DNA from 3 places in the Streptomyces sp. B1I3 genome. Region 1 is predicted to be linked to each of the others. Evidence: riboswitches for the same ligand, from Rfam matches in the RefSeq annotation. Region 1 holds a riboswitch; each other region holds the start of a gene.

The links. A riboswitch is a leader RNA that binds a small molecule or an ion and turns the genes downstream of it on or off. The one in region 1 is predicted to bind cyclic di-AMP.
Positions count from the first base shown of each region.
Region 2: another riboswitch for cyclic di-AMP. It lies ahead of QFZ58_RS09785 (M23 family metallopeptidase); the one in region 1 lies ahead of QFZ58_RS05730 (LysM peptidoglycan-binding domain-containing M23 family metallopeptidase).
Region 3: another riboswitch for cyclic di-AMP. It lies ahead of QFZ58_RS31235 (C40 family peptidase); the one in region 1 lies ahead of QFZ58_RS05730 (LysM peptidoglycan-binding domain-containing M23 family metallopeptidase).

Region 1 covers NZ_JAUSYD010000001.1:1,200,682-1,206,723, forward strand. Annotated here, with positions in the region: gene QFZ58_RS05715 (STM4012 family radical SAM protein) at 1-501, shown strand, start outside; partial or broken gene QFZ58_RS05720 (STM4011 family radical SAM protein) at 589-1,549, shown strand; gene QFZ58_RS05725 (SGNH/GDSL hydrolase family protein) at 1,593-2,420, opposite strand; gene QFZ58_RS05730 (LysM peptidoglycan-binding domain-containing M23 family metallopeptidase) at 2,611-3,552, opposite strand; cyclic di-AMP (ydaO/yuaA leader) riboswitch at 3,557-3,709, opposite strand; gene QFZ58_RS05735 (tyrosine-protein phosphatase) at 4,140-4,955, shown strand; gene QFZ58_RS05740 (DUF6126 family protein) at 4,981-5,154, opposite strand; gene QFZ58_RS05745 (helix-turn-helix domain-containing protein) at 5,214-5,828, opposite strand; gene QFZ58_RS05750 (aspartate aminotransferase family protein) at 5,948-6,042, opposite strand, start outside.
Region 2 covers NZ_JAUSYD010000001.1:2,146,501-2,152,542, reverse strand. Annotated here, with positions in the region: gene QFZ58_RS09795 (pitrilysin family protein) at 1-1,030, shown strand, start outside; gene QFZ58_RS09790 (pitrilysin family protein) at 1,057-2,439, shown strand; cyclic di-AMP (ydaO/yuaA leader) riboswitch at 2,642-2,809, shown strand; gene QFZ58_RS09785 (M23 family metallopeptidase) at 2,823-3,605, shown strand; gene QFZ58_RS09780 (GntR family transcriptional regulator) at 3,886-4,590, shown strand; gene QFZ58_RS09775 (HPr family phosphocarrier protein) at 4,781-5,062, opposite strand; gene QFZ58_RS09770 (bifunctional GNAT family N-acetyltransferase/acetate--CoA ligase family protein) at 5,227-6,042, shown strand, end outside.
Region 3 covers NZ_JAUSYD010000001.1:6,859,254-6,865,295, reverse strand. Annotated here, with positions in the region: gene QFZ58_RS31260 (urease subunit alpha) at 1-433, opposite strand, end outside; gene QFZ58_RS31255 (urease subunit beta) at 426-737, opposite strand; gene QFZ58_RS31250 (urease subunit gamma) at 751-1,053, opposite strand; partial or broken gene QFZ58_RS31245 (ATP-dependent Clp protease proteolytic subunit) at 1,809-2,114, shown strand; gene QFZ58_RS31240 (hypothetical protein) at 2,121-2,429, shown strand; cyclic di-AMP (ydaO/yuaA leader) riboswitch at 2,795-2,972, shown strand; gene QFZ58_RS31235 (C40 family peptidase) at 2,976-3,446, shown strand; gene QFZ58_RS31230 (LysE family translocator) at 3,552-4,193, opposite strand; gene QFZ58_RS31225 (LysR family transcriptional regulator) at 4,266-5,180, shown strand; gene QFZ58_RS31220 (ATP-binding protein) at 5,226-5,657, opposite strand.

The DNA.
Region 1 (6,042 bases):
GTCTCGATGCGCATGTTCCGCCGCGTGGACGCCCCGCCCGCGGGCCCCGGCGACCACGCGTGCCAGACCGACGGCATGATCGGGCTGGGCTGCGGTGCCCGTTCGTACACCTCCTCGCTCCACTACTCCTTCGACTACGCCGTGGAGATGCGGGAGATCCGGGGCATCATCGACGGCTTCACCGCGACGCAGGACTTCTCCCGCGCGGAGGTCGGCAGGTACGTCGACGAGGACGAGGCGCGCAGACGCCATCTCCTCCAGTCACTCCTCCAGGCCGACGGCCTGGCGCCCGCCGAGTACCGCGCGAGGTTCGGTACGGACCCCGGCAGCGACTTCCCCGCGGAACTCGCCCTGTTCGCCGGGCGTGGCTGGCTGGACGACTCCGCGGGCCCCGGCCTGCTGCGGCTCTCGCCCGAGGGCCTGGCCCATTCCGACGCGCTGGGCCCGGAGTTGTTCTCCCCCGCCGTACGGGCCGCCATGGCCGCGTACGAACGAAAGTGAACGGCCCGGTGAGCGTGCACCGATGAGGGGACACGAGCCGATGACACGAGCCGATGGGCGGACACCGATGAGCGGGGACGGACGACCGTGGACCTGACGATCCTCTACCGGGGCCCGCTGGCCTCGTGCGACTACGACTGCCCTTACTGCCCGTTCGCCAAACGGCGCGACAGCACGGAGCAGCTCCGCGCCGATCGCGCGGCTCTCGAGCGGTTCACGGCGTGGGCCGCCACACAGACCGGTGACCGGTTGTCGGTGCTGTTCACCCCGTGGGGCGAGGGGCTGGTCCGCTCCTGGTACCGCAGGGCGATCGTCGAGCTGTCGCACCTCCCGCACGTGGGCCGGATCGCCATCCAGACCAACCTCGGCGGCCGCACGAACTGGCTGGCCGACGCCGACCGGGACAAGGTCGCCCTCTGGTGTACGTACCACCCGGGCCAGACCCCGTACGAACGGTTCCTCGGCGCGTGCAGGGAGCTGACGGATCTCGGGGTGCGTCACAGCGTCGGCGTCGTCGGCCTCGACGGCCATCTGGACGAGGCCCGGCGGCTGCGCGCGGCGCTGCCCTCCGAGGTCTACCTCTGGGTCAACGCCGCGGAGGGCCACACCTACACGGACGAGGAGGCGGGCCGCTGGACGGCCCTCGACCCGCTGTTCCCCTACAGCAGGTTTCCGCACGCATCGGCCGGACTGCCCTGCCGGACGGGCGAGTCGGTCGTCTCCGTGGACGGCGACGGCACGGTGCGCCGCTGCCACTTCGTCCGTGCCGAACTGGGCAACCTTTACGACGGCAGCTACCGTCGCGCCCTCGGCCCGCGGGGGCTGCCCGCTCGAGGTGTGCGACTGCCACATCGGCTATGTCCACCTGGAGACGCTGCCGTTGTACGACGTCTTCGCGGGCGGCGTGCTGGAGCGGATACCGGCCGGGCTGTCACGGGCACCCGTCCGTCCGTCCCGGACACCGGCCGGTCCGACGCGGACAGCCGTTCCGGACGGGCTCGTCCCGCCGGTCCCGCCCCGGCACGTCCTCCCCGTCATCACTCCGTAGGCAGGCCTCACCCGGCGCGGAACGCTCGAAGCGCCCAGGACACTCAGAGCGGCAGCAGGTCGGGGCGCTTGGCCTCGACGTGGTCCCCGGACGACTCGCCGCGAAGGCGCCGTCCGATCCACGGGACGAGGTACTCACGCGCCCAGTGGATGTCGTCACGACGCACCTCGAACGTCCCGCGCTGCGCCTGTGGCGGCCACACCTGGTCCGGATCGGCCGGCACTTCGATACCCAGGACCTGGGCGGCACGCAGCGCGACCCGGGTGTGCCCCTCGGCCGAGAGGTGCAACCGGTCGTCGTCCCAGGCGCGCCTGTCCTGGACGGACCGCAGCGACCACAGGTCGAGGACCGGGCAGTCGTAGCGGTCGGCGATGGACCGGACGTGGGCGGTGTACGTGGCGATCTTGCCGCGCAGGTGGCGGAGCACCGGGATACCGCGTGTGTCGAAACCGGTGGTGACCATGACCGTGCCGACCACCTGCGTCAGGTCCGCGACCGCGCGCTCGAAGCGTTCGGCCACGTCGTCGGGGTCGGAGCCCGGCCGGAGGATGTCGTTGCCACCCGCGCAGAAGCTGACCAGGTCGGGGGCCAGCTCCTTGGCGCGGGGCACCTGTTCCTCGACTATCTGGTCGAGGAGGCGTCCGCGTACGGCGAGATTGGCGTACCGGAAGTGCCCGTGCGGGTCGTCCACCGGCTCGGCCGCTGCATCAGGAATTGGGAGCTGGTCCGCGAGGAGGACCGCGAGCCGGTCCGCCCAGCCGACCAGTCTCCCGTCGGGGCCGGGGTCTCCGACGCCCTCGGTGAAGCTGTCACCAATCGCTGCGTACGACCCGATGATGCCTCGTAGTTTGTTTCTCGAATCGTCTGCCACAAGGGCACATCCTGCACCTTCGAATGTGACCTACGCGACCGTAATACGGGGTTGACGGGTGGTGAGATAAACCACCCGGTCAGGTTTTGGTAAAGCCGGAATAAGGAGAGGGGCGGTGCACCGCCGCGCACCGCCCCTCTCCCGGGCACTCTGCTGAAGCCGAACCGGACCGCCCTGTCCCGCGGCTGCGTCAGACGGAGACGCCGTGCGAGCGCAGGTAGGCGATCGGGTCGACGTCCGAGCCGTAGCTCGGGCCGGTGCGGACCTCGAAGTGGAGGTGCGGGCCAGTGGAGTTGCCGGTGGAGCCGGACAGGCCGATCTCCTGGCCGCCGGTGACGGTCTGGCCGGCCGAGACCTCGAGCGAGGACAGGTGGGCGTACTGGGAGTACATGCCGTCGCTGTGCTGGATGACGATCTCGTTGCCGTACGCGCCGCTCCATCCGGCGGAGACGACGGTGCCCGGGCCGATGGACCGGACGCTCGTACCGGAGGCCGCCTGGAAGTCGGAGCCGGTGTGGTAGCCGCTGGACCAGCTGGAACCGGCGGCGCGGTACTGGGTGGTGACGTTGGCGTCGGCCACCGGGGTGGTGTAGCCGGAGCTGTTGCTCTCGGACGTACCGGCGGACGCGGCGGTGTCGGTCACCTCGGTGGTCTTCTCGGCCGGAGCTGCGGCCTTGGGGGCGGCGGCCTTCGGGGCGGCGGCCTCGGCCTTCGAGGGGGTGGCCTTCGAGGGCGCGGCCTTCGTGGCGGGGGCGGACGCCTTGGCGCCGAGGGTCAGCTTCATACCCGGGAAGATCAGGCTCGGGTTGTCACCGACGACCTCGCGGTTGTCCTTGTACAGCTTCTGCCAGCCGCCCTTGACCTTCTGGTCTGCGGCGATCTTCGACAGGTAGTCGCCGGAGACCACGGAGTAGGTCGTGGGGGCGCTCTGCTTCTTCGCCACCGACGCGGCCGGTGCGGCCTGCGTCGCGGCGGCGGCCGGCTTGGCGGCCGGGGCGGCCTGCTCCGCCGCGTGGGCGCCGGTGGCGCCGATCAGCGGAAGGGCGAGGACGGCGCCGCCGGTCCCCGCGGCGAGAACGCCACGGGAGATCGGTCCGGTCTTCGTACGGCGGTGCTTACCCTTTGCGGGCATGGTGCGTTCCTCTCCGGCGCCTGCGAGGTGAGCTGTCGGGTTCGGACTGGAGATGCCCGGCCGCGGCGGACGCGACTTGACCCCGAGCCGTCCGGATCTTCCGGTCGGCGGCTTACCTGGTTCCCCCGCTCCTGCCACACGTGGGTGGGTGCGGATTCCGGGCGGCGGCAGGATTAGGCGTTCCGTCCGGATTGACGGTGACCGTAAGCGAGTCGGGACGCGGGGAACAAGCCACCGGGCGCGGACCGGAATGGGCGCTTCATTTCCGGTCCCGAATTCCGGTCACACTGCGTGGATTACGGATCTTGGCTTTCCGCGCGACGCCGGGAATACCCATCGGCGCTTCCGCCACACACCGTCACGGATATGATCCCGCTCACCTGTGGCCACCCATCTCCCCCATAAGACCGGCATGTTCGGCTAAATGCACCAATACGGACACCTCGACCCGCACTCCGGACAGGCCGGGGTGCGACGACGCCGGTCGGCCGCGGGCACGACAAGTGCTCGGTGCACCCATGTCGTATCGTCGCGAGCGTGCCCTTCGCCGGCGAGCGGCGCCGGCGCCAGACACTCCAGGAGTCCTTGTGACGCAGCTGCCAGAGGTTCCGTCGACGACCATCGACATCGAGCTCACCGGTGTCCGTAACTTCCGCGACGTGGGAGGGCTCCCGACCGTCGACGGCCGCAGGGTGCGCCAGGGGCGCCTCTACCGCAGCGGCCACCTGGCACACGCCACCGAGTCGGACGCCGCCTTCCTCGCCGGTCTCGGGCTGCACACCGTCTTCGACTTCCGCAACGCCGCCGACCACAAGCTGGACGGCCATGACGTGGAGCTGCCAGGCATCCGGAATGTCAGCATTCCGCTCTCCGACCCGGCCGACGGAGCCGAGTTCTGGCGCCTGGTGAGGGACGGCAACATCGAGCAGCTTCGCTCGATCCTCGCCGACGGCAAGGGGACGGAACGGATGATCGCCTCCTACCGGGCCATCATCACGGACCGCACGGCGGAGCACAGCCGCGTGCTGCACGCGCTGGCCGAGGACAGCGTCCCGGCGCTCATGCACTGCGCCGCGGGCAAGGACCGGGCCGGACTCTCGATCGCGGTCTCGCTGCTGGCCGTCGGCGTCGAGAAGGAAGCCATCGAGGCCGACTACCTCAAGTCCAACGACGCGCACCGCCGCTACAGGATCAGGCGGAGCGACACGTCGTCGGCGGGGATGTCGGACGAGGTGATGGAGCTCCTGAACCCGCTCTTCGGCGCGCGCCCTGAATACCTCGCCGCCGCCTTCGCCACCATCGAGGAGACCTGGGGCAGCACGGACCGCTACCTCCTGGACGGCCTGAAGCTCTCCCCGGAGACGCGGGAGAAGCTGCGCGAGCGTCTCGTCGAGGACGCGTAGCGTCCACGTCCGACCCCGCCCGCCGTCAGCCCTTTCCCGCCACGGTGAACAGCAGGAAGAGGAAGGCCGCGACGACGTGCCCGGCCACCAGGTAGGCGAAGAGCCGGATGATGACACCCCGGGGCATCTTGCGCTCCTGGGTGTCCTGGCCCTTCGGCCGGCGTGGGGTGAGCGGGTCGTAGTCCTCTGAATCAGACATGACAGTCCTTCCTCTCGGCCGCCTGGCCGGGAGAGCGAGTGGGCGGTGCCCGGCAGGGGTCAGAAGCGATGGGTTCCGCTGCCCAGGCACAGCTCCGCGGCGGGGCTCTGCAGCAGCGTGTGGACGAAGAGCAACTGGACGCCCGCACGGTCGAGCGCGGCGATCCGGTGCGGAGTGAGCGAGTCGAAGTGCGCGCTGTCGCCGGGGTCGAGGTCGTGCACGGTCTCCCCGAGCACGACCCTCAGCCTGCCGTCGAGGACGTACAGCCACTCCTCGCCCGGGTGGACGCGGACGAGGTCGCCCTGGGCGCCGTACGGGACGCGGACCCGCAGTGCCTGCATGGCGCGACCCGAACCGCCCGCCTGCCGGTACAGCCAGCCGTCGGCCTCGGCGCCCGCGCCCCCGAGTGGACCGCCCCGGACGATCGCGTCACGTTCGGGCGGCATCTCGCCGAGGAGCTCGGAGACCGTCGTACCGTAGATTCTGGCGAGGCCGAGCAGCATGGGCAGCGAAGGCTGCCGGTTGCCGGTCTCCAGGCGGGAGAGGTGGGCCGGGGAGAGCCCGGCACGCCGGGCGGCGCCCTCCAGGGTGAGACCCCGGTTGCGGCGCAGGTCGCGCAGGCGTGGCGCGATGCCGGGCAGTTCGTCGGCCACTCCTGTGTCAGCAGGATTCATGCCTCCATTGGGCCAGCACCTTTCCTCTGAGGCAAATTTCTTGCCTGCGAGGCAAAGCGCGGGAGCGGTGTGGCGTCCAAGGGGCGCGGGGTCCGGCGAAGATCCGTGGGAAGCGGTCCTCAGCGGTTGCCGACGGCCTGTTTCACCAGTGTCCTGCCGAAGTCCCACATCAGTCCGCCGCCGTTGTGCGCGTCGTCCATCACGGCCGTGAAGG
Region 2 (6,042 bases), 950 kb from region 1:
CGAGGCGGACCGGATGGGATCGCTGCTCGCCGCGCTCGACGAGGAGTCCATGGAGAACCAGCGGGACGTCGTGAAGAACGAGCGCCGCCAGCGGTACGACAACGTTCCGTACGGCACGGCGTTCGAGAAGCTCACGGCCCTCGCCTACCCGGAGGGCCACCCGTACCACCACACGCCGATCGGCTCGATGGCCGACCTGGACGCGGCGACCCTCGAGGACGCGCAGGCGTTCTTCCGCACGTACTACGCGCCCAACAACGCGGTCCTCTCGGTGGTCGGGGACATCGATCCGGAGCAGACACTGGCCTGGGTCGAGAAGTACTTCGGCTCCATCCCCTCCCACGACGGCAAGCAGCCGCCGCGCGACGGTACGCTCCCAGGCATCATCGGCGAGCAGCTGCGCGAAGTGGTCCACGAGGAGGTGCCCGCGCGTGCGCTGATGGCCGCCTACCGGCTGCCGCACGACGGCACCAGGGAGTGCGACGCCGCAGACCTCGCCCTGACCGTGCTCGGCGGCGGCGAGTCGTCCCGCCTGCACAACCGCCTGGTGCGCCGCGACCGTACGGCGGTGGCCGCGGGATTCGGGCTGCTCAGACTGGCCGGTGCGCCCTCGCTGGGCTGGCTGGACGTCAAGACGTCCGGCGGCGTCGAGGTCCCGCAGATCGAGACGGCCGTCGACGAGGAGCTCGCCCGGTTCGCCGAGGAGGGTCCCACTCCCGAGGAGATGGAGCGGGCCCAGGCGCAGTTGGAGCGCGAATGGCTCGACCGGCTCGGGACGGTCGCGGGCCGCGCCGACGAACTGTGCCGCTACGCCGTTCTGTTCGGTGACCCGCAGCTCGCCCTGACCGCGGTGGGGCGCGTGCTCGACGTGAGCGCGGAGGAGGTCCGGGACGCCGCCCGGGCCCACCTGCGGCCCGACAACCGGGCGGTCCTGGTCTATGAGCCGGTCGAACCGGCCGACGAGGCCGACGAGACGGCAGAGGCAGCCTCGACGGACGCCGCCGACGCGCACGAAGGGGCCGACAAGTGACCGACGCCGCCGTGACTGGAGTAGCGATGGAGTACCACCCGCAGCCGACCGCCGGCGAGGCCAGGCCCTGGGCCTTCCCCGCGCCCGAGCGCGGCGCCCTGCCCAACGGGCTGACGGTGCTGCGCTGCCACCGCCCCGGCCAGCAGGTCGTCGCCGTGGAGATCTTCCTGGACGCGCCGCTGGACGCCGAGCCCGAGGGCCTGGACGGCGTCGCCACGATCATGGCGCGAGCCCTGTCCGAGGGCACGGACAAGCGTTCCGCGGAGGAGTTCGCCGCCGAGCTGGAGCGCTGCGGCGCCACACTCGACGCGCACGCCGACCACCCCGGCATCCGTGTCTCTCTGGAGGTGCCGGTCTCCCGGCTGGCCAAGGCGCTGGGGCTGGTCGCCGAAGCGCTGCGCGCACCGGCCTTCACCGAGAGCGAGATCGAGCGCCTGGTGGGCAACCGGCTGGACGAGATCCCGCACGAGCAGGCCAATCCGGCCCGGCGCGCCGCCAAGCAGCTCTCCAAGGAGCTCTTCCCCGCCACGGCGCGGATGTCGCGTCCGCGCCAGGGCACCGAGGAGACGGTGCGCCGGATCGACGCCGCCGCCGTACGCGCCTTCTACGACGCCCACGTCCGGCCGTCCACGGCGACGGCCGTCGTCGTCGGTGACCTCACCGGCGTGGACCTGGACGCCCTCCTGGCCGACACGATCGGCGACTGGTCCGGCAACGCCGGCCAGGCCCGCCCGGTGCCGCCGATCACGGCGGACGACACCGGCCGCGTCGTCATCGTGGACCGGCCCGGCGCCGTGCAGACGCAACTGCTGATCGGCCGGATCGGCGCCGACCGGCACGACAGCGTGTGGCCGGCCCAGGTCCTCGGCACGTACTGCCTGGGCGGCACCCTCACCTCGCGGCTGGACCGCGTGCTGCGCGAGGAGAAGGGCTACACCTACGGGGTCCGGGCCTTCGGGCAGGTGCTGCGCTCGACGGCGCCCGGCTCCTCCTCCGGGGCGACCGGGGCCGCGATGCTCGCCATCAGCGGTTCCGTGGACACGGAGTCCACCGGCCCCGCGCTGGAGGACCTGTGGACGGTCCTGCGGACCCTGGCGGCCGAGGGGCTCACCGACGCCGAGCGCGAGACCGCGGTGCAGAACCTCGTGGGGGTCGCCCCGCTGAAGTACGAGACGGCGGCCTCCGTCGCGGGCACCCTGGCCGACCAGGTGGAGCAGCATCTGCCGGACGACTACCAGGCCCGGCTGTACGCGCGCCTGGCCGAGACCGGCACGGTCGAGGCGACCGCCGCGGTGGTCAACGCGTTCCCGGTGGACCGTCTGGTCACCGTCCTCGTCGGGGACGCCGCGCAGATCTCGGAGCCCGTCAGGGCGCTGGGCATCGGTGAGGTGTCGGTCGTCAGCGGCTGACACGGCAGCCGCTGCGGCGGAAGGACGAGGGCCCGGTGAGCAACCTCTCGCCGGGCCCTCCCTTTTGTCCGACTTACGGGCAAAGAGGGGTCTATAGCCTGTGGGATGTGTGACAAATGGCCCCGTTCATTTGGTGAACGTGAAGGGCCCGCCCTAGCGTCGGCTCGGCTGTCCGCCGAACATGAGCCGCGTCCGCGGCGCCGGACAGTCATCGCCGAGTCCCCGTCAGGCGCGAGCCTGGGGAGCCGGGGACCCACGCAGTCCCTGGGGTGAATCGGATGTCCGCGTCTCGCGAGAGGCGCGGGGGTCCGTAGGAGACCTTCCTGCTCCGAACCCGTCAGCTAACCCGGTAGGCGAGAAGGAAGGAAAGGATCAGCCCCTCCATGGCGTTCACCCGAGCCACCGGGAAGCACCGTGCCCCGAGCCGCCTCTCGCGCCACGGCGCCCGGGCCGTCGGCATCGCGGCCCTGGCCACCACCGGCGTCATCGGCGCCACGGCGTCCCCGGCCCTCGCCGCGGACTCCCAAGCCCTCTCCGTCAGCAACAGCGGGCTGACCCAGGCCGCCGCCATCGACACCACCCTCGCCGCCCAGATCGCCGCACAGGCCGAGGCCCAGCAGCACCAGGCCGACGTCACGGCGAAGGCCGAGGCCGCGGCCAGGGCGAAGGCCGAGGCGAAGCGCAAGGCCGAGGCCCGCGCCGCAGAGGCCCGGGAGGCGAAGGCCCGCGCCGCCCGCGCCGCGGAGCGCGCAAGGCTCAACGCCTTCCACCTCCCGGTCGCCGGCTCGTACGTGACCACCGGCTACCAGTCCGGTGGTGCGCTCTGGTCCTCCGGCACCCACTCAGGGGTGGACTTCCGCGCCGCTTCCGGCACCTCCGTCGTCGCGGTCGGCGCCGGTACGGTCGTCGAGGCGGGCTGGGGTGGTGCGTACGGCAACAACATCGTGCTCCGGATGGCGGACGGCACGTACACCCAGTACGGCCACCTCTCCTCGATCGGCGTCGCCGTCGGCCAGAGCGTCGCCTCGGGCGAGCAGATCGGCCTCTCCGGCTCGACCGGCAACTCCACCGGGCCGCACCTCCACTTCGAGGCGCGGACGACGCCGGAGTACGGCTCGGACATGGACCCCGTCGCCTATCTCCGCGCGCACGGCGTCCAGCTCTGAGGGCCTCGACGCCCTGACGGTCTGACCACCCTTGACGGTCGTCCGGCTCCGGCACCCCGTCCGGTGTCGCGCGACACCGCTCCGCCCGGGCCCCGGCATCCGCCGGGGCCTTCGGCGTGCCCGGGCGGCGGTGCCGGTCCGAGCCGCGCGGAAGCCTTCCGTGGCCAGAAGATATCCATGAATTCCACCTCGCCGTCGGAAATTGCGGTGGATTGCAATAGAGTCGCAGAACAGGCGTCGATCGGCCGCGTTCCGCGGGGATTAAGGCGGAGGTTCGGACATGCACATTCCCGCGCATTCGGTATGCACGGCAATCCGTGACGACATCGTCTCCGGTGTCTTCGAGCGCGGCAGCCGCCTGACCGAAGAGGTGCTCGCGCGGCGCTACGGCGTCTCCCGCGTCCCGGTGCGCGAGGCACTGCGCACCCTGGAGTCCGAGGGGTTCGTGGTCACCCGCCGGCATGCGGGGGCCTGTGTGGCCGAGCCCACGGAGCAGGAGGCCGCCGACCTGCTGGAGATCCGGATGCTCCTGGAGCCGCTGGGTGCCGCCCGAGCCGCGCAGCGCCGTACCGAGGCGCACCTCAAGGTGCTGCGCGGGCTGGTCAGGCTCGGGCAGGAGCGGGTACGGCGGGGCGAGGGAGAGGACCTGCGCTCACTGGGCGGATGGTTCCACGAGACGCTGGCGCAGGCCTCCGGCAGCCCCGCCCTGATCGCGCTCCTCACCCAGCTCCGGCACAAGATCGCCTGGATGTACGCGGTCGAGCAGCCGGTCCGCCCCGCCGACTCCTGGGCCGAGCACGGCGCCATCGTGGACGCCGTGGCCCGCGGCGATGCGGAACGGGCCAGGGCGCTCGCGGCCCAGCACGCCGAGCGTGCCACCGCCGCGCACCGGCTGCGTCGCACGGGCCGGACGGGTCGCGGGACGGGCGGATCCCGGGTGAGCACTTCGCAACATGCCGTAAACATCGCGGGCGTCCGCCATTAACAATGGCGCCGTATACAAAGAAGGTAATTCCTGGAGAGCTTTCTTTCGGCTGTCCGGAAACGCTATTCCGTGGCCGCCCCGGACTTTCTGGTGCGTGTGCACGGGGGAACTCGGGAACAGGAAAGCCGCGGCTCCCGGAAAGGGATGCCGCGGCTCTGGCGCTGTAGCGTTCCGGTGGGAACCAGCCGGATCAGACGGTCTCGGGGAGCTCCTCGAGACCCTCGGCGACCAGCTTCGCCAGACGGTCCAGGGCGGCCTCGGCGTCGTCGGCCTCGGACGCGAGCACGATCTCCTCGCCGCCCTGGGCGCCCAGGCCGAGCACCGCGAGCATGGAAGCGGCGTTGACCGGGTTGCCGTCGGCCTTGGCGATCGTCACGGGGACGCCGGAGGCCGTGGCGGCACGGACGAAGATGGAAGCGGGGCGGGCGTGCAGGCCCTCGGCCCATCCGACGTTGACGCGGCGCTCAGCCATGGTTCTGCCCTTCACGTATCAATGGTTGTCTAGACCAGTCTCTCATGCGGCACACACTGCTGTCCCCGGTCCCGGGCCCCGCCCGCCCACCGCCGGCCGGCACCCTCAGCGTGGCCCTGCCATGAACCCGCCGCGACCGGTGCGCCGAGCCGTAGGCTTTGCCCATGGAGCCGATCCCGGAGCAGAGTCCGCATCACGCGTACCCCGACCACTGGGAAGCGGACGTGGTGCTCCGTGACGGTGGCACGGCACGCATCAGGCCCATCACCACGGACGATGCCGAGCGGCTGGTCAGTTTCTACGAACAGGTCTCCGCCGAGTCGAAGTACTACCGCTTCTTCGCCCCGTATCCGCGTCTCTCCGCCAAGGACGTGCACCGCTTCACCCATCACGACTACGTCGACCGGGTCGGCCTGGCCGTCACGATCGGCGGCGAGTTCATCGCCACCGTCCGCTACGACCGGATCAACGCCCAGGGCAGACCCGCCTCCGCCCCCGCCGACGAGGCCGAGGTCGCCTTCCTCGTCCAGGACGCCCACCAGGGCAGGGGCGTGGCCTCCGCGCTCCTCGAACACATCGCGGCCGTCGCCCGGGAGCGGGGCATCCGCCGCTTCGCCGCCGAGGTCCTTCCCGCCAACAACAAGATGATCAAAGTCTTCCGGGACGCCGGCTACACCCAGCAGCGGAGTTTCGAGGACGGCTCCGTCCACCTCACCCTCGACCTGGAGCCGACCGCCGAGTCGCTCGCCGTCCAGCGTGGCCGTGAACAGCGGGCCGAGGCGCGCTCGGTGCAGCGCCTGCTGGCTCCCGGCTCCGTCGCCGTCGTCGGCGTCGGCCGGGCACCCGGCGGCGTCGGCCGCACGGTGCTGCGCAACCTGCTCGGCTCGGGTTTCACCGGACGCACGTACGCCGTGAACCGGTCCTTCGCCCCCGGTCAGGACATGATCGACGGCGTGCCCGCGCACCGTTCGGTAGGAGAG
Region 3 (6,042 bases), 5.7 Mb from region 1:
TGAAGTGGACGTGCGCGTCGATGGCGCCCGCCGTGACGAACTTGCCGTTGCCGGCGATGATCTCGGTCTCCGGACCGATGACCAGCTCGGGATGGACACCGTTCATCGTGTCCGGGTTGCCGGCCTTGCCGATACCGGTGATCCGTCCGTCGCGGATGCCGATGTCGGCCTTGACGATGCCCCAGTGGTCGATGATGACGGCACCGGTGACAACGGTGTCGGGTGCGCCCTCGGCCCGGGTGGTACGCGCCTGGCCCATCGACTCCCGGATCACCTTGCCACCACCGAACACGGCTTCGTCCCCGGCCAGTCCGGGGCCGCCGCAGCGGTCCTCCTCGATCTCGACGACGAGGTCGGTGTCGGCGAGCCGGATGCGGTCGCCGGTGGTGGGGCCGAACAGATCGGCGTAGACGGCACGGCTGAGTTCAGGCATCTAGGGAGCCTCCGATGTCGCCGCGCAGTCCGGGAACTACGCGCAGGCCTGCGAGCGGGACGAGTTCGACGTCGACCGGGACACCGGGCTCGAACCGCACGGCTGTCCCCGCCGCGATGTTGAGCCGCAGACCGCGGGCGGCCGGGCGGTCGAAGTCGAGGCCGGGGTTGGCCTCGGCGAAGTGGTAGTGCGAGCCGACCTGGACGGGTCGGTCCGCGGCGTTGAGGACGGTGAGGCGGGTGACGGGACGTCCCTCGTTGAGGGGCACCGGGTCGTTCGCGTACAGGATCTCTCCGGGAATCATGGGCGTCCCCCCGTCAGACGATCGGTTCGTGGACGGTGACGAGCTTGGTGCCGTCCGGGAAGGTGGCCTCGACCTGGACGTCGTGGATCATCTCCGGGATGCCGTCCATGACGTCGTCCCGGGTGAGCACCTTCCTGCCGGAGGCCATCAGTTCGGCGACCGTCCGGCCGTCACGGGCGCCTTCCAGGAGGTGCGAGGTGATCAGAGCGATCGCCTCGGGGTGATTCAGCCGCAGCCCGCGGGCCCTGCGCTTTTCGGCGACGTCGGCCGCCACGTGGATGAGCAGGCGTTCCTGTTCGTGCGGAGTCAGTTGCACGCTTCCACCTCTTCGTCTTCCGCCCGGTACCGGCCCCGGGCGCAGCGGGACCCTATCCGCCTTTCAACACTCTGTTGAACGATGAAGGGGATTCCGCGGCCAGGTATTGCACGTTAGGGCGCAAGTTTTTCCGGCGCGTTAACTGATCTTTTGCTCTTCCATGGACTTCGGACCGCGCAGGCCGCTCTCCGGTGGGCCTGGGGCCCGGTCCGCCGCACAACGCCTTCCGCACCCCGGAGCCGGGTCCGCGCGGTCACGGTCCGGACGGCGACGCACGGCGCCGACGCCGTCGTCCGTGACACCCGGCCGGCCGGTGGGCGGCCACGGGCCTGTCCGGCCCGCACGCGTGTCCGCGCCGTCGCCGGTGCTCCGCCCGACCGGTCATCGGATGAGGTCCGGGCCCTCACCCGCGAGGCGAGCCGGCGCGGAGGCGGCCCGCACCTCGACCCGAGGACGGCGTCGTATACGGCGGCGGTGCGTACGCCGGTCAGGGCACCCGGCGGCCCACCGCGCCGTACACGGCCTCCTGGTGCCCGTACCGCTGACGGGACGCGAGCTTGTTCCGGTCCGTGGCCGCGCCGCGGAGCACCGCGAGCACGGCCGGGCCACGGCGACCGCGCTCGCGGGCGCTCCGCGGCGGTCCCGAAGCGGCGGCGTTCGCCAGGATCGGAGGGCACGGGGTCGATCGAGGACACGGAACGGATCAGCTGCTCGATCGGCCGCGGCCTCCTTCCGCCTCGGACAGTCGGGTGCCGGCGCCCGGCACACCCGGACGTCGACATGCCCTGCCCGGCGCCCGGGTAGTCATGCAGTGACCCGCTCTGACGAGCCGGTGCAGGGACAGCCCTCCGGCCTCGGGATCGAGGCGCGCGAGTTGGTGCGTGGGCGCGAGATGCTCACCGTGATGCCGACCCGTCGCACGGGACGTTCCGCGCGGGACAGTCAGTGCCGCCATCGAGCGTGACACCATCCTCGACGCCCCGGCCACCAGGGCGTTCGGCCTGGTGGACCACGTCATGGAGAACCGCCGTCCGTCCCAGCCGCCGCACCCCACGAGGTGACCCGCGATGCTCACCCCTCAGTTCCCGCCACTTCCCGCACTGACCCGCGCCGAGGGCGAATTCATCGACCGTTACCTCGAAGCACTCGACCAGATCGGCCGGATCAATCCGGCCCGCGGCAGCGATACGTACAGTGCGCTCCGGGCGGCACAGGCGCTGGCCTCCGGGGCCGTCGCCCTGCGCGACGCGCTGGCTCTGATGCATGAGCGGGGCGAGACGCAGATCCACGCGGAGACACTGGCCCGCGCGCTGCGCCTGCTGGACGGAGAGCGGCGCGCCGGGCGGGTCACCATGCCTCCGGCTGCCACGAGTTGAGCGCCCCCTCCCCCGACTGCCGGGCTCTTTAGCCCTTTCGGCCCCATTGCCCCGACACGCCCGGCGAGGCGAGCAATCTTTCTCCCTCGTTCGGCTCAGACGAACCCCCTCACGAGGGACAGTTCAACTTGCGCAACGCGCGCGGACACCAAGCGGAACAAGCCGTTCCGCTGCTGGTACGCGGCTGGTCCGGCAACGGTGCCGGGGCTCGGTCATCGGCCCGTCCACCCGAACAGTTCAGTCGTGACGACTCTCACATAACGCCCTTTCAGCTCGGAAATCCGGCACCGGGTGAGTAAAGATCCGTGGGACGACAAGCCCCCGCCACCGCGGCGGGGCGGTCCGGGCGGACGCCGAGTCCTGCCGCCGTCCGGATGCCTGGTCGACAGAAGTGGATCGGCAGGAGTGGAGGACCCGAGCACAACGGGCCGCCCGGACATCCGTTCCGGACGGCTCTCGGGGTGAAGCCGCCATGTGCGGCCGGGCAACTTCGCCAGCCCGAACCCGACAGGTCATCCTTCACAGGCGGCTGACGAAGGGTTGCGCATGACTGCGCAGGTTCATGTCCCGTCTCTGTTCGCCCGGGTCGGTACGGCCTCGGTTCTCACGCTCGCCGTCGGCACCACCATGCTGGCGCCCGGCATCGTCGACGATGCCGAGGCCGCGACCAACTCGACGAAGGCGCTGAGGATCGCCGCGTCGAAGAAGGGCGCGCCCTACCGGTGGGGCGCCGCAGGGCCCCACCGGTTCGACTGCTCGGGCCTCACGCTCTACTCCTTCCGCAAGGTGGGGAAGAAACTCCCCCGTACGGCGCAGCAGCAGTACAACTCCACACGCCATGTCTCCAGGTCGAAGCGGCAACGTGGCGACCTGGTCTTCTTCCATTCCGGGCGCAGCGTCTACCACGTCGGCATCTACGCCGGCGGAGGCAAGATCTGGCACTCGCCGAAGACCGGGGCCGTGGTCAGGCTGGAGAAGATCTGGTCGAACACCGTCTGGTACGGGAGGGTCCGCTGACGCGCGCCCGTGGGAGGGTCCGCCGAGGCACGCCGGCGGTACGGCCGCTGACGCGCGCCGACGTCTACGGGCCGCCCGGCCGCACCGGACCGCACCGCGCCCGAGTCAGTGCAGCAGGGGCGCGGTGACCAGTGCGAGTCCCAGCGCGGTGAGCGCCGCACCACTGCCGCCCTCGATCGCACGGGCGGTACGCGGCCGGCGCAGCCACCGGCCGAGGCGGTCCACCAGCAGGGCCACGGCCGGGAACCAGACGAGCGCCAGCAGCACGACCACGGCGGCGAGCAGCAGGGTTCTGGGCAGGGGCGGCTGCCCGTCGGGGACGAACTGGGGCAGCAGGCTGAGGAAGAGCACGGGCGCCTTGGGGTTCAGGACGTTGGTCAGGAAGCCCTGGCGGAGCGGCCTTGCCACCCCGGTGGGCGCACCGGCTCCGGTGTCCTCGTGGCCCGTGGTCCCGGCGGCGCCCCGCCGTCGTACCGCGTGGAGGGCGGTGAGTCCCAGGTAGAGCACGTAGGCGCCGCCCAGCAGCTGGACCGTGCGGAAGAGGGCGGGCATCGTCACGAGCACGGCGGCGAGTCCCGCCACGGCGAGCGCGGTGTGCACCAGGAGTCCTCCCGCGACTCCTGCCGCGGCGGCCACCCCGGAGCGCCGTGACGCCAGCGCGTTGCGAACGACCACGGTGAAGTCGGCGCCGGGCAGTGCGACCATTCCCGCGGCCACCGCCACGAAAGCGAGCAGTTGTGCGTCCATGGGTACACCCTGACCCGGGCACCCCTTTAGCGTGTACTTGCAATCTTCTGGGTCTGCCAAAAGGAACGCTTAATGTTCGATCCGACGCGGCTGGCGGCGCTGGTGGCGGTGGCCGAAGCGGGCTCGATCACACGGGCGGCCGGGCGGCTGGGCTACACCGCTCCCGCGCTCTCCCAGCAGCTGGCGAAACTGGAGCGGGAGGCCGGCGCCGCGCTGCTGGTGCGCCACCATCGCGGGGCGCGTCTGACGGCCGCCGGTGAGCTGCTGGCCGGGCGGGCCCGACGGGTCCTGGACGAGATGGACCAGGCACGGCGCGAGCTGTCCCGGCTGGCGGGCCTGTCGGGAGGGCGGCTGCGGGTCGGCACCTTCACCACGGCCGGGATCCACCTGCTGCCGCCGGTGCTCAGTGCCTTCCGCCGCGCCCACCCGGACGTGGAGCTGACCGTCACGGACTACGAGCCACCCGGTGGGGTCGCAGCCGTGGCGGCGGGCGATGTCGATCTGGCGCTGACGCACGCGTACGAACCCGCGGTCGCCGATCCGCTGCCCGCCGGGGTGTCCGTCGAGCCGCTCCTCGTGGAGGAACTCGTGCTCATCACGGCAGCAGGCCAGATGCTGTCCGAGGGCAGCGGGCCGCTGCCCGTGTCCGAACTCGCGGGCCGCCCCCTGATCAGCAGCGCGCCCCTCCATCCTCCGCGGCGCGGGGTGGAGCGGGCGCTTGCCGAGGCGGGGGCCGCCCCGGCCGTGGTGTGCGAGTCCCCCGGTTACGCACTGGTGTGCGCGCTGGTCAGCGCGGGTCTCGGCGTGGCGGTGGTGCCGGAGATGGTCGCGGCGATGTCCCCGGCGCCGGTCGCGGTACGGCGACTGGAGCCCCCGGAGTTCCGGAGGACGATCTCCGTCGCCCACCGGGGAGATCGCAACACCGCCGCGGCGGCCACGCTGCGGGCCCTGCTGCGCAGCGGCTTCGGCCGGGCCGCCGCGCAGTGAGACCCGGCCGGCCCGGTGTGTACGGCCGTGTCTCGCCGGGTGACGTCAGGGCTGCGCGGGCACGGCCCAGGGCAGCGTGACCGACACGGTCTTGCCCCCGTCCTGGGTGGGGCTGACGCCGATCCGGCCGCCGCACTCCTTGGCCAGGCAGCGGATGATCACCATGCCGCGGCCGTTGTCCTGCTGGACCGCGGCGGGCAGTCGCCGGGGCCAGCGGGGGTGGCTGTCCGTGACTCCCAGGTAGAGCTCGACGTCCCGGTCGAGACGGAGGTCCACCGTGAAGGTGGGTGACTGTCCGAACGTGTGCTGGACGGCGTTGGTGGCCAGTTCGGAGACGACCAGCCGGATGGCGTCGGCGATCTCGGTGTCGTCCGGCAGGCCCCATTCGGTGAGGACGCGGGCCACGTATCTCCGGGCCGCGGAGACCGACACCGGATCGCTCGGCAGAGTGACGGTAGCTTCCTGCTGGTCTGCCATGGCGAGGCCGTCCCTTTCCGCCCGGACCGACGCACGATCGGCCTGGATTGCGCTTCGCGCCAGAGTGCCATCGATGCCGTCGCCTGTAACGGCGATCCACCAAGATATGCATATATCTGTCGCCCAATCCGGTGAACTCCGCCCCGCGAGCCGGATACGGGCGCCACACTGGCCCCTTTCACACCGGGCGACCTGCAGGAAGGGGCTTCTCGCACGGTGGGAGGAGACCGGCGCAGCACGGCCCCGCGGCACGCCGCCGCGAACTCAGGGCGCGAGACGTCAGTGGCCCCGGGTCTCCTTCGGACCGCCGGCCGCACCGCCGGCTACGCGCGAGCGGTGATGAACGCCTGCATGAAGGCCGCCCCGCTCGGCGGCGACCGTCCGG